Regions from separate parts of the Bilifractor sp. LCP21S3_F8 genome, predicted to be linked through region 2. Evidence: riboswitches for the same ligand, from Rfam matches in the RefSeq annotation. Region 2 holds a riboswitch; each other region holds the start of a gene.
What was found. A riboswitch is a leader RNA that binds a small molecule or an ion and turns the genes downstream of it on or off. The one in region 2 is predicted to bind thiamine pyrophosphate.
Positions count from the first base shown of each region.

Region 1: linked by a shared signal. The riboswitch ahead of thiC (phosphomethylpyrimidine synthase ThiC) and the one ahead of ACTQ3A_RS09090 (energy-coupled thiamine transporter ThiT) in region 2 are both predicted to bind thiamine pyrophosphate.
Region 3: linked by a shared signal. The riboswitch ahead of ACTQ3A_RS13090 (thiamine-binding protein) and the one ahead of ACTQ3A_RS09090 (energy-coupled thiamine transporter ThiT) in region 2 are both predicted to bind thiamine pyrophosphate.

Region 1 covers NZ_JBQKIK010000004.1:55,694-59,898, forward strand. Annotated here, with positions in the region: gene ureG (urease accessory protein UreG) at 1-289, shown strand, start outside; gene ACTQ3A_RS03230 (urease accessory protein UreD) at 286-1,125, shown strand; TPP riboswitch at 1,362-1,464, shown strand; gene thiC (phosphomethylpyrimidine synthase ThiC) at 1,676-2,986, shown strand; gene ACTQ3A_RS03240 (DUF975 family protein) at 3,285-4,094, shown strand; gene ACTQ3A_RS03245 (Dabb family protein) at 4,188-4,205, shown strand, end outside.
Region 2 covers NZ_JBQKIK010000017.1:61,982-66,186, forward strand. Annotated here, with positions in the region: gene ACTQ3A_RS09085 (DUF438 domain-containing protein) at 1-1,675, shown strand, start outside; TPP riboswitch at 1,733-1,834, shown strand; gene ACTQ3A_RS09090 (energy-coupled thiamine transporter ThiT) at 1,927-2,619, shown strand; gene ACTQ3A_RS09095 (DMT family transporter) at 2,784-3,104, shown strand; gene ACTQ3A_RS09100 (TDT family transporter) at 3,716-4,205, shown strand, end outside.
Region 3 covers NZ_JBQKIK010000039.1:9,865-14,069, reverse strand. Annotated here, with positions in the region: gene ACTQ3A_RS13100 (MFS transporter) at 1-245, shown strand, start outside; gene ACTQ3A_RS13095 (uroporphyrinogen decarboxylase family protein) at 396-1,484, shown strand; partial or broken gene ACTQ3A_RS13090 (thiamine-binding protein) at 1,569-1,867, opposite strand; TPP riboswitch at 2,040-2,147, opposite strand; gene ACTQ3A_RS13085 (MATE family efflux transporter) at 2,329-3,687, shown strand; gene ACTQ3A_RS13080 (guanylate kinase) at 3,954-4,205, shown strand, end outside.

The DNA of each region.
Region 1 (4,205 bases), on a different contig from region 2:
AACCTTCAGCCCCGAGCTGGTAGATTTTTCCATTTACATCATTGACTGCGCGGAGGGCGAGAAAATCCCGGCAAAGGCAGGACAGGGAATGATCAAGTCGGATTTGTTTATCATCAACAAGATCGATCTCGCGCCCTATGTCGGAGCAAATCTGGAGAACATGCGGGAGACGTCCCGAAAGTTTCGCGGAGACGGTACCTTTGTGTTTACGAATCTGAAAACGGACGAAGGTCTCGAGGATGTTGTGCGGTGGCTGAAGAAGGATTGTCTTCTGGAGGACCTTGAATGAAAAGTCAATTTGACGGAGAAATCCGCCTCGGATTTACAAACCGAAATGGGAGAACTGTGGCACAGTCGACCTATCGCAGGGGAAATTCCAGGATTTCCGGGAATATTCCGGCTGCAGGCGACGTTCCCTATTACTTTCTGATCAGCACCGGCGGCGGTTTTACCGAGGGGGAGACGTACCTTCAGAAGGTTTCGCTTGAGGAACAGTGTCATGCGATTGTGACGACACAGACCCCGAACTATATCTACAAGTGCGACGGGGGAAGACTGACGAGTCAGAACAATCGGGTGAAGATCGGAAAGGATTCCTTCCTGGAGTATTATATTGATGAGACGATTCCATATGCCAGGGCAAGATTTCGTCAGAACACGGAGATCCAGATGGCTTCGGGATCCAGACTGATTATGACCGACGGTCTGACTGCCGGGTGGTCGGAGGACGAGGAACCATTCCAGTACCGGGATATCGGGCTGAAGACCGATATCCGGATGGATGGTCGGCTTCTGTTCCATGACTTTCTGCTCGTCAACCCGGAAGAGGATCATATGCATGAAATCGGATGCTTTGAGGGATCCATGAACTACAATTCCGCTGTCATCATTGATGAAGGTGTCGACGAGGCTATGCTGGAGGAACTGAGAAATTTTCTGAATCAGAAATTCACCGGTTCCGAGGAGGTCCGGTTCGGATTGTCTCTGCTTGATCGTTATGGACTTGTACTTCGTGTTCTGGGGAAGAGCATCGTGGAGAACCGCGAAGTCGTGTATTCAATGACCGGTTATTACCGGGAGAAAATTCTCGGTTATCCCCACTTTGCATTGAGGAAAAATGCCTGAATGAAATGCGCCTTTAGCGATTTTGAGTGTTGTCAATAGAGATAACAGGCATATGTATGACTAAGTGCCGGAAGTCGTTAATCCAGATCGGCTATCAAAAAGAATTTTGAAAATGGTTGATTTTCCGCGCAAAAGTACGCTTGATGAAAATAAGGGAATGTGTTATCATGAACCCATTGTGAGGCTCATTGCTCCTGGCTTCAGGGAAACATCCGGGCCGGCACAGAACAATAGAATAGAAAAACATGGGGAGCCGGAAGGCTGAGAGGTATCACATGAGATACGACCCGAGAACCTGATTTGGATAATGCCAACGTAGGGAAGTGCGAGCACTGGTGTTTTTTATGTAGTCTGTTAGGCGGTATCCATTTGGGTATCGTCTTTTTTTGTGTATAAGCTCTTCGAAACCACGAAGCACGGAGAAATCCGCAGTTTATATAGTATTATACCAGAACAGCTCTTCGAAACCGCAGACAGGAGCGTCACACGCGAAAAGCGCCAGTGACTTTATTCTATTTTAGAGAATTCGAAAGGAAGGACAAGGTTACAGATGAGAGAGTATCATACGCAGATGGAGGCGGCGAGAAAAGGGATCGTCACTCCGGAGATGAAGGCTGTGGCAGGGAAAGAGAGAAGAACGGAGGAGGAAATCCGGAACTGGGTAGCAGAGGGAAAGGTGGTTATCCCAGCGAATCCGGCGCACAAGGGGCTTGATCCGAACGGCATCGGCAGTATGCTGAAGACGAAAATTAATGTAAATCTCGGTATCAGCCGTGATGTGAAGGATTATGATGTGGAGATGAAGAAGGTTCTCAGTGCCGTCGATCTCGGCGCTGAAGCAATCATGGATCTTTCCAGTCATGGCAACACCCAGCCGTTCCGCAGAAAGTTGACCAGTGAATGTCCGGCGATGATCGGCACGGTTCCGATTTATGATTCCGTGATTCATTATCAGAGGGATCTTGCGACCCTCTGTGCAAAGGATTTTGTGGATGTCGTGCGTCTGCACGCAGAGGACGGTGTGGACTTCGTGACGCTGCACTGTGGGATCACCAGAAAGACGATTGAGGAAATCAAGGCCGGCAGGAGGAAAATGAACATAGTCAGCCGAGGAGGAAGTCTGGTATTCGCGTGGATGGCGATGACCGGCAACGAAAATCCCTTCTACGAATATTATGATGAGATTCTGGAGATCTGCCGGGAGCATGATGTGACCATCAGCCTCGGTGATGCCTGCCGGCCGGGATGCCTTGCGGACGCGACGGACAGCTGTCAGATTGGCGAGCTGCTCAGGCTTGGTGAGTTGACGCAGAGGGCGTGGGACCGGGATGTCCAGGTCATGGTGGAAGGACCAGGCCATGTGCCGATGGATCAGATCGCCGCAAACATGAAGGTTCAGCAGACCATCTGCAAGGGAGCGCCCTTCTACGTACTCGGACCTCTGGTAACAGATATCGCGCCAGGCTACGACCACATCACAGCTGCGATCGGCGGGGCGATTGCGGCGATGAGCGGCGCTGCTTTTCTCTGTTATGTGACACCGGCGGAGCATCTTGCGCTTCCGAACATAGACGATGTACGTCAGGGAATAATAGCGAGCCGGATCGCGGCTCACGCGGCAGATATCGCCAAGGGCATTCCGGGTGCGCGGGAACAGGACGATCGGATGGCGGATGCAAGGCGGAAGCTTGACTGGGATGCTCAGTTCAAGGAGGCGCTTGATCCGAATACTGCGAAGTCCATTCGGGACAGCCGGGCGCCAGAGGATGATCACAGTGACACCTGCTCCATGTGCGGAAAGTTCTGCGCGGTGCGGAGCATGAATAAAGCGCTGGCGGGAGAATATATCGATATTCTCTAATATATCGATATCCTCTGATCAGAGGATATTATGCGGGGATTTCACAAGCCTGCCGTTATCCTGGGGCTGACTTAAGGTCAGCAGCCGGCAGCACCGGACAGAGGTTCTGTGAAATCCCTGTTTTTTTCTGTCGCATAAATAAAAAAGAAAATGCTTTCCTACCGGCACTGGATTCTGTATACTTAAGGTTGAGAATCATGGTTACAGATTTCGCCGCGAGGCGGAAGCTGCCACAGGGCTGCCGCGGATGTTGGAATATACTGCAATATTTGCCGCAGCACAGAAAAGGAGGAGCAGTATGTGGACTAGGATCGGATTAAAAAACCGGTCAAAAGAGGTATTCAGGGGCAATTACTGGAAAGCTGTTCTTGCCGGACTTCTTCTTTCGCTGGCGATCGGAGGATCTTACAGCAGATCAGGCGGAGGAGCGTTATCCGGATTTTGCAACGTAATTTTGAATTATGATATCGTTTCCGGCAGAGACACGGATATTTTCGGATTTCATGCGGGACCGGGCGGCATTCCCGGCGGGATGTTTGGTGTGTGGCTGATGGCTGCCGGAATCATCTTTTTGGTGACACTGGTGATCGCCGTTATCGCGATTGTGGCCGATGTATTTCTGCTGAATCCGCTGGAAGTCGGGGTGCGGAGATTCTTTTATACGAATCTTCACCAGAAAGCGGAGCTTCGCGAAATCATGTACGGATTTGATCACTCCTACAAGAACGTGGTAAAGGTGATGTTCTTCCGTGATCTCTATACCTTCCTCTGGTCATTGCTTTTCGTGATTCCGGGAATCGTGAAAGGGTATGAATACCGGATGATCCCGTATCTTCTGGCTGAATATCCGGACATGCCGATGGAGGAAGCGTTCCAGATCAGCAGAAACATGATGTATGGAAATAAATGGAAGGCATTTGTGCTGGACCTTTCGTTTCTTCTGTGGGTGATTCTTTCGAGCATTACCTTCGGGCTGGTCGGTATTTTCTATGTAGATCCCTATATGGCGCAGACGAGCGCCGCGCTGTACGATGCCATCAAGATCGAGAAAAATCCGTTCGCGGGACAGAATCCGGGCGGTAATGGCAGCTTCGCAGGCATGTGGTAAACGGTCATACGATAATCTTGCCACAAAATGTATAAGCTGCGGTTTGTCTGCGTTTTCGAAGCACATATAGTTTTCGATTTTGGAGGTAATAGAATGTATCATTGCATACTG
Region 2 (4,205 bases):
AAAGGGAATGCTCGGTTCTGTCGGAAGAATCATGACGATTCCGAAGGGCGCGAAGATGAAAAATATCTCGATGATGGATGTGGTCATGGCACTCATGACGCACGGCTTTGAGATCGAGGGAGAAATGCCGGAGCTGAAAATGCCCTGGGAGGAAGCAAAGGACGCACAGGCAGCCGGTGACAGTGTGAGCCGGGAGGCGGCGCAGGCAGATGGTGGCAGTGTGAGCCGGGAGGCGGCGCAGGCAGAAGGCGGCAGTGTGAGCCGGGCGGCGGCGCAGACAGAAGGCGGCATGACTGAGGAGCGCAACGAACTTCTCAAGAGCTACCTGAGAAGACTCGGCAGCGGTGAGGACCTTGAAGCAGTAAGAGCCGATTTTGTGAAAAATTTCCGTGATGTTGATGCCTCCGAAATCATGAGAGCGGAGCAGGATCTTCTGAAATCCGGGACTCCTCTTGAGGAGGTGCAGAAGCTCTGCGATGTACATTCCGCGCTTTTCCACGGTGCGACAAGAGAAGAGAAGATCGCCAATGCGGAGAAGGCGGTAGAGGATTCTCTTATGAAGAAGATCGGAGACTCCTCTGTTGCAGCAGGGAAGGCCGGAGATTCCTCTGTTGCAGCAGGGGCGACAGGAGTTTCCTCTGCTGTAGAGAAGAAGAGAGCCGGTGCTTCTGTCGCTGAGCAGAGGACAGCAGACTTCTCTCGTATAGCGGAGATGACCTCAACGGCAGCTGCGGATCCGGGCGACCGCAAAGAGCTGGCGGCTTCGCTCGCGTCGGTTCCGGGCCATCCGCTGAATCTCTTTGAGAGGGAGAATCAGGCAATCGAGACGCTTCTTCTCCGTGCGCGTGAGGCTGTCGCCGGAAAGAGTGCGGACGACAGGCTTATGTCACAGCTTCGCGAGATTGCAGTTCACTACGCGAAGAAAGGAGATCTGCTCTATCCGCATCTGAAGGTGCGTTATGATATCTCCGGCCCGTCAGATGTCATGTGGACCGTGGATGATGAGATCCGCGACGAGATCAGTGCGCTTTCAAAGGATGAAGATCACGACGACGACTGGTACGGCCGGCTGTCGGCGGTGCTTGACCGGGCGGAGGAAATGATTTACAAAGAAAATAATATTCTCTTCCCGATCTGCGCGGTGAATTTCACGGCGGAAGACTGGTATTCGGTGTACCGGGACTCCGGAGATTATACGGAGATCCTCGGTCAGTCCTTTACGGACTGGGAAGAAGCGGAGCAGGCTCTGAACGCAGAGAAAAAGGCAGAAAAGCCTGGCCTCTCCCAGGGCGAGGTTGTGATGCCGGGCGGACATATGACGGTTCCGCAGCTTACAGCACTGCTGAACACCATACCGATGGAGATCAGTTTTATTGATGCGGACAACATCAACCGCTACTTCAATGAGGGACCGAAGGTCTTCAAGCGTGCGGGAATGGCCATTGACCGGGAGGTCTTTTCCTGCCATCCGCCAAAGGTAGAGCCCATGGTCCGCAGTATTCTGGACAGCTTCCGGGACGGAAGCAGGGACAGTGTACCGGTATGGATGGAGAAAAACGGAAGAACCATGCTGGTGAACTATCTTGCCGTAAGAGACCGGAAGGGCAATTATCTTGGGGCTGCGGAGCTGGTGCAGGATATGGAATTCGCGAAGGAACACTTCGCGGGTCACTGAATCAGCAGGAAAATGAATTGACGGTTTTGCTTTATCTGCTATACTGTAAATACAAAGAAAAACTGCTGGGGGAGCGGAAGCTGAGAGTGCCGTGCATGCGGCTGACCCTGATGACCTGATCCGGTTAATGCCGGCGTAGGGAAGCTGAGTCTGAATGCAGGCTGTGTGATCAAAGAAATGAATGTTTCTGAGAGTTCCGTAGCTTTGAAAAGTGAAATCCTCCCGCAGACAACTGTGAGGAGGATTATATTATGTCTGTATTTGCTACTCTTGGAAGTGACGGAGTATACCAGCTGACGCAGGTCGGCTACATTGCGGTGATTGCCGTGATCATTCTGGCACTGCTTCTGGTCTGCCTGATCCGGAAACCGGACCAGAAGGGTGTACTCGGTACGAGAAAGCTTGTGTTCTCGGCGATGGCAATCGCGCTTGCGACGGTCGCATCCATGATCAAGCTGTTTCATCTGCCGATGGGCGGCAGCATAACCTTCTTTTCCATGCTGCTGATATCGCTTGTGGGATATTGGTACGGCCTTGGGACAGGGCTGTTTGCAGGTCTTGCCTACGGTCTTCTCCAGCTGATCGTTGATCCCTATATTATTTCTCTGCCGCAGATGCTGGTGGATTATGTGTTTGCGTTTACGGCTCTCGGGCTCTCCGGTGTGTTTTCCGGGGCGAAGCACGGACTGATCAAGGGCTATCTGCTTGGAGTTGTCGGCAGGTATTTCTTCGCGGTTCTTTCAGGCTACATTTTCTTTGGAAGCTATGGCAATGAATACGGAATGTCGGCGATCGGATACTCCCTTGCCTACAATGCGATCTACATCTTCGTGGAGTGCGGCCTCACCATTGTGCTGCTTCTCATACCGGCCGTGAATAAGGCGATGATAAGGGTCAGAGGGATGGCGCTTGCGGGAGGTAATTCGAGACAGAGCGTGGCATAAGGCACGGGCGAGGCATTGAGACGGTGCGTGTGTGGGAATTTCCGGACGGTCGCAGTATGAGACGCTGAAGGCCGGAATGTCCGTGGATGATGCAGCGCAGGAATTCCCGGTCGGTCGCAGTATGAGACAGCATCCGTGTAAGTGAACATGCAGGAGGAATCAAAATGACTGTTTTTCTGCTGACAGTACTGATCGCTTCGGAGGTGGCGGCAACGTCGCTCCTGAAGTATACGCATCACTTTACCCGGCCGTTACCGTCAATTATCTGTATCGCGTGTTATTGTGTGTGTTACTACACCTTTTCTCACGTCATGGATCGTATGAACGTGGGCGTCGCCTACGCAATCTGGTGCGGAGTGGGACTGATCGCCACAAATGTCATCGGCTATCTGCTGTTCCGTCAGAAGCTGACCGGTGTCGGCGTCTTTGGAATCGTGCTGATTATCATCGGGTGTGTGATTGTAAACGTCTGGGGAACCAGATAGTGGGATACGGCAGATATGGAATACTGCAGATATAAAATATGGCAGATATAGAATACTGAAAATATATAATACGATACGGAAGATATGTAGAAGAAGGCCGCTGCGCAAACTGTTGCGTGGCGGCCTTCCTTGTTCGCTTGAAGATTCTGAACATATGGCCAGGTATCGCATCAGCTCCTCAAAAACGCAGACAGGATCGTTACACGCGAAGCGTGTGTAAGAGACTGGCCGTGATTTACGCGAATAGTGAGCCGCAGCCGAATGCGAAGTATTCGTGTGCGGCGAGCGTCGCGATAGCGAGATAAAACTCGCGCAGCGTGTTTTATCTCGTTTCGAAGGCAGCAGGAATGAGCAACACGAATGAGCTTTCTTTTTCGTTGATATTGCCGGAATGTTCCTGTATAATTCAAAATCATATTTAGTTGATAGGAAATATAATAAATGCAGAAATGTAATGCAAAAACGTGGCTGAGAGCCGGTATTATGAGGAACTGCGGCAGTGAAGTGGCGTTATGAGGAACTGCGGCTGTGGGCTGGCATTAGGAGAAGCTCCGGCTGTGGTTTCGTAACATAATGAGCGGCAGGTGTATTTTTTCTGGAGGAAGGGACGCATGAAGAGCATGATCAGGAGAGTGCCGGTTCCGATAGCAGGAGTGATGCTGGGTTTTGCGGCATTTGGGAATTTTCTGAAGAGCTATTCGAATCTTGTGTGGATTCTCATGGAGCTGGTATCCGTGGCGCTTCTGGTGCTGCTGGTTCTGAAGGCTCTTCTGTATCCGGAAGATTTGCGCCGGGATATGAAGAATCCTGCCATAGCCGGCGCTGCGGGGACTTTTTCCATGGGACTGATGTTCCTCGCGGTCAGTCTGAAGAGTGTCAGCGTTCCGGCTGGTGTGTCAGTCTGGTGGGCGGCGCTGGTGCTTCACGCGGTGCTGATCGTGTGGTTTACAGCGTCCTTTGTGCGTTGTTTTCAGCTGAAAAAAGTATACATGACATGGTTTCTGGTCTATGTGGGCATTGTGGCGGCTGCGGCGACGAGCCCTGCTTTCGGGATGCAGGCGCTCGGCAGAGTGCTGACGGTTTACGGTCTGGCAGCGACGT
Region 3 (4,205 bases), on a different contig from region 2:
TCCCCGCATTCATGACATGGATGGGCATGGTGACACCACCGAGCACGGTAGCAATGGCATCTTCTCTTATCCTTGCATGCATGAATCTGGGAGGATTTGTGGCTTCACCGTATAATTCGCTTCTGATGCGGATCTTTGGTGAGGATCATTTTATTCTTCCGATGATTGTGATCGCAATTGTATTCGATCTTGTGGCGGCAGTCATCTTTGTTTTTGCGAGTCCGTTCAAGAAGGAAAATACATAAGACAGAAAATACATAAGAAAGAAAAGAAGGACAGGAACGACGGGAAGAATAGATATAATCAGCCGGCGCAGGAACAGAGTTTTTGACGAAATTGAATGCGTATATTTTTCAAATTGAGAAGCTTACAGGTTGAGGAAAAGAGGAATAGATATGATTGGAAAATATATGAAAAGGGCATCAGAGAGAGATTATTCCAGGAACTGGGCACAGCCGGGTACATTTCCGTGGCTGATTCAGCAGCCGAAACCGCCGATCAGCGGGAGGCCGGTATCCGTGCGGGACAATTACATCCGTGCGGTCAAGGGAGAACAACCGTACTGGATTCCGTGCTATTTCTTTGAATCGAATACCATATGGCCGGACGCCATAGAGGAACATCCGGTTCCGGAGGTGAGCGGATATGACTGGTGGGGCGTATACTGGGAGATGGTCGACAGTATTAACGGTATGATTACCAAACCGGGAACCAGAACCATATCGGATTTTTCGAAGTGGAAGGAAGAACTGGAATGGCCGGATATCTCCGGGGTCGATTTTGAAGCGGACGGGAAGAAGATTCAGAAGGATCTGGATCCGGATCGTGTGCATATATACCAGTGTACGGAAGGCATTTTTGAGAGACTTCACGAGCTGATTCCGTTTGCGGAGTCATTGATGGCATTTTATGAGGAACCGGAGCTTCTGGCGGACTTCTTTGACAAAATGGCGGACTACAAGATCGAGACAACGCAGAAGGTATTCGATTATTACGGGCGCGTGGACGGCGTTCTGTATCACGATGACTGGGGCACCGAGCGCGCAGGCTTTTTCTCGAACAAGATGTTCGATGAGCAGCTTCTGCCTTATGAGAAAAAATTCCTGCATGATTTCGTAAAAAAGAATGGTCGGTTTGTAGAGCTGCACTCTTGTGGCAAGAACGGCCAGTATCTCCCGGAAATGATCGAAATGGGAGTGGATTACTGGAATCCGCAGCATCGTGCCAATGATTACGATGAATTGTTTGATCAGTGGAATACGAAAATGAGCTTCGCCTTTGATATTGATATACCACACGGGGCGGATGAGAAAGAAATCCGGAGAATTGTGCGTGATTTCGTGGATCATTACGGAGAAAACGGCAGAATCCTGGCGAGCGTAATGACGGATATGACAGATCCGAAACAGACGGACATCGCGAGGGACGAGCTCTACCACTATTCCCTGGAATACTACAACAGGCTTTATCACAGAGAGGGCTGAAGATATCCCTGCTGCAGCTGGCATATATATGATGACTGCAGCAGGGATACTCATGACGACTGGCTCCGGAAATTTCTGTCGGTATTATTTCGTATGATGTTTTGAAACTTTTTTGTCGATACTCAGAATCTCCTGTTCCGGGTTGTATACCACCTTGATGTATGCGGAGACAGACGGTGCGCCGGCGCGGATTGCGACATGCTGGCATTCCTTTCGTCCATCAGCTGGTCGTAGCTGTCTCCTTCGATGGCGGTCTCGAAAGGCCCCACATAATAGCTGAGGCCGGTGCTCTTGATGTAGGCGATAACCTCATCTACAATCCGGATCAGCTCTTCATCGTTGTCCACATCTGGTAATGTCTGAATGGCTACACTTGCCTTCATTTCTTTTTTCCTCCTTTTCCCTTTTCAACATCTTCGTATTCAACAGCCAACAAGGAAATCGCGCGCCGCAGGTGGATTTCTGCGTCTGTCGGCATAAAAAATGCAGCAGCACCGGAATGAATCAGGCACTGCTGTATCAAGGATGAAGAGCGGGTTTTCTACGGAAAAATCCTATGATTCTCTTTACGCTTCCTACGCTGGCATGATCCAGATCAGGTATAAGGGTCACAGACAACATCTGTATCTCAGTCCTTTCCGGCGGACTCCCCTGCTGTATTTCTATATTTTAGTCACTTTATTTTTCAGTGTCAATCCTGTGGCGGGTTAAAACAGCAAAGCAAAGGCAGCAAAGGATACCAAAGTTAATTGTTGATTTTGCCCGCCTGCCGCAGATTTAAAATGGAATCCTGCATCTTCGGTGGTATAATGTGCAGGTATGAGTTTGAAAGCGGGTTTGGGATATGACGAAGGATATGACGAAAGGGCCGATTCTAAAGACCCTGATACTGTTTACAATTCCCCTGGTTCTGGGAACGCTTCTTCAGCTTACTTATAATGCGGCAGACAGCATGATTGTGGGACGGTTTGTCGGAAAAACAGCGCTCGCGGCAGTGGGTACGACAAATCCTCTGGTTACCCTGGTTCTGCTTTTCACAAACGGGATCTGTCTCGGGGCGGGAATACTGGTAAGCACGCTGTATGGAGCGGGAAAGAAGGAGGAGCTGCAGAGACAGGTAAGTACGGGAATGATCTCAGGGTGCGTTTTCTCCGTGGCAGTCGCGGCTGTGATGTTTGTGGCAGCGAAGCCGCTTCTGATGGCGCTGCAGGTGGAGGCGGTCATTCTTCCGGAGGGAGTCTTCTATCTGAGGATCATACTGTTCGGCATGTTCTTCAGTTTTATCTATAATTATCTGGCCAGTATGCTGCGGGCGATGGGTGACAGCGTCTCTCCGCTGATTTTTCTCGGCGGAAGTGCGGTACTGAATATTCTCGGGGATCTTTTTTTTATCGCGTTACTTCACATGGGAGTGGAAGGCGCCGCGATCAGTACGGTGATCTGTGAGGCCCTCAGTGCGGTTCTTTGTTATTTCTATATTCAGAGGAAGGTTCCGGAGCTTCGTCTTGGAAAAAAATGGCTGATCTTTGACTGGTCGATGCTGAAGAAAACCCTTGCGTTCGGTTTTGTGAGTGCGCTCCAGCAGAGCACGGTTCAGATGGGAAAGATTGGAACCCAGACCATCGTAAATACGCTCGGGGTAAACGCGACGGCGGCTTTCAACGCAACGAACCGGGTGGATGATTTTGCAACGATTCCCCAGCAGAATATCGCGCACGCCATGACTTCGGTGATGGCGCAGAACGTCGGAGCGGGGAATGCGTCGCGGGTGAAGCGGACATATCGTGCCGGAATGTATTGCGAGCTCGTTTATGGCGTGGTGATCGGTGCTGTGGTGTTTTTGGCGGCAGGGCCGCTGACCAGGCTGTTTACTTCGGATCCTGAGGTCATCGCGGAAGGGCAGCGCTATATGCGGCTCATTGCGGTCATGTATCCGGTTCCCGCGTTCACAAACGGACTTCAGGGATATTTCCGGGGAACGGGGGACTTGAAGGTCACGTTATATTCCAGTCTGATCAACATGGGAGTCCGGGTCGCATCGGAAATACCGATGGTGTTCGTGTGGCACTGGGGTTTCATCTCGATTCCATGGTCGTATCTTTTCGGATGGATCGCGATGAGCATATTTGAGCTTCCATTCCTGATCCGGCGTCTTCGCCGGATGGGAAAGAGGCCGACAAACGAGAAAGCGGAGACAGAGTAAGGAGCCACAGCGTCAGAAAAAACCGCGGCGCGGGAAAACCGCAGCGCAGGTAACAGCCGCGGTCGTGGGGAAGGAAATCGTGCGACAGAAAAACCGCTGCGCGGATCAAATGTTACGACTCAGGGAAAATGCGCGGTGCGGACCAGATGTTGTGACGCAGGAGAAAGGCCGCTGTGTGGGAGGAAGCCGCAGCTCGGGATGAGGTCATGATACAGGACGAAGCCGAGAGAGGCACCGGGCGTATCGGTGACCGGTGGAGAGTGAATATGGGTACAATTTTTTACATTATGGGAAAGAGCGCAAGCGGGAAGGATCACATATACACCGCGCTGCTTGCCCGGTCGGAGCTGAATCTGAAGCCGATCGTGCTGTATACCACAAGGCCGATGCGGCAGGGAGAAGAGAACGGCAGAGAATATTATTTTTCAGACGAGAGGCATCTGGCGGAACTGAGAAAAGCCGGGCGGATCATTGAGGAACGCTGTTATCAGACGGTCAGCGGACCGTGGTATTATTTT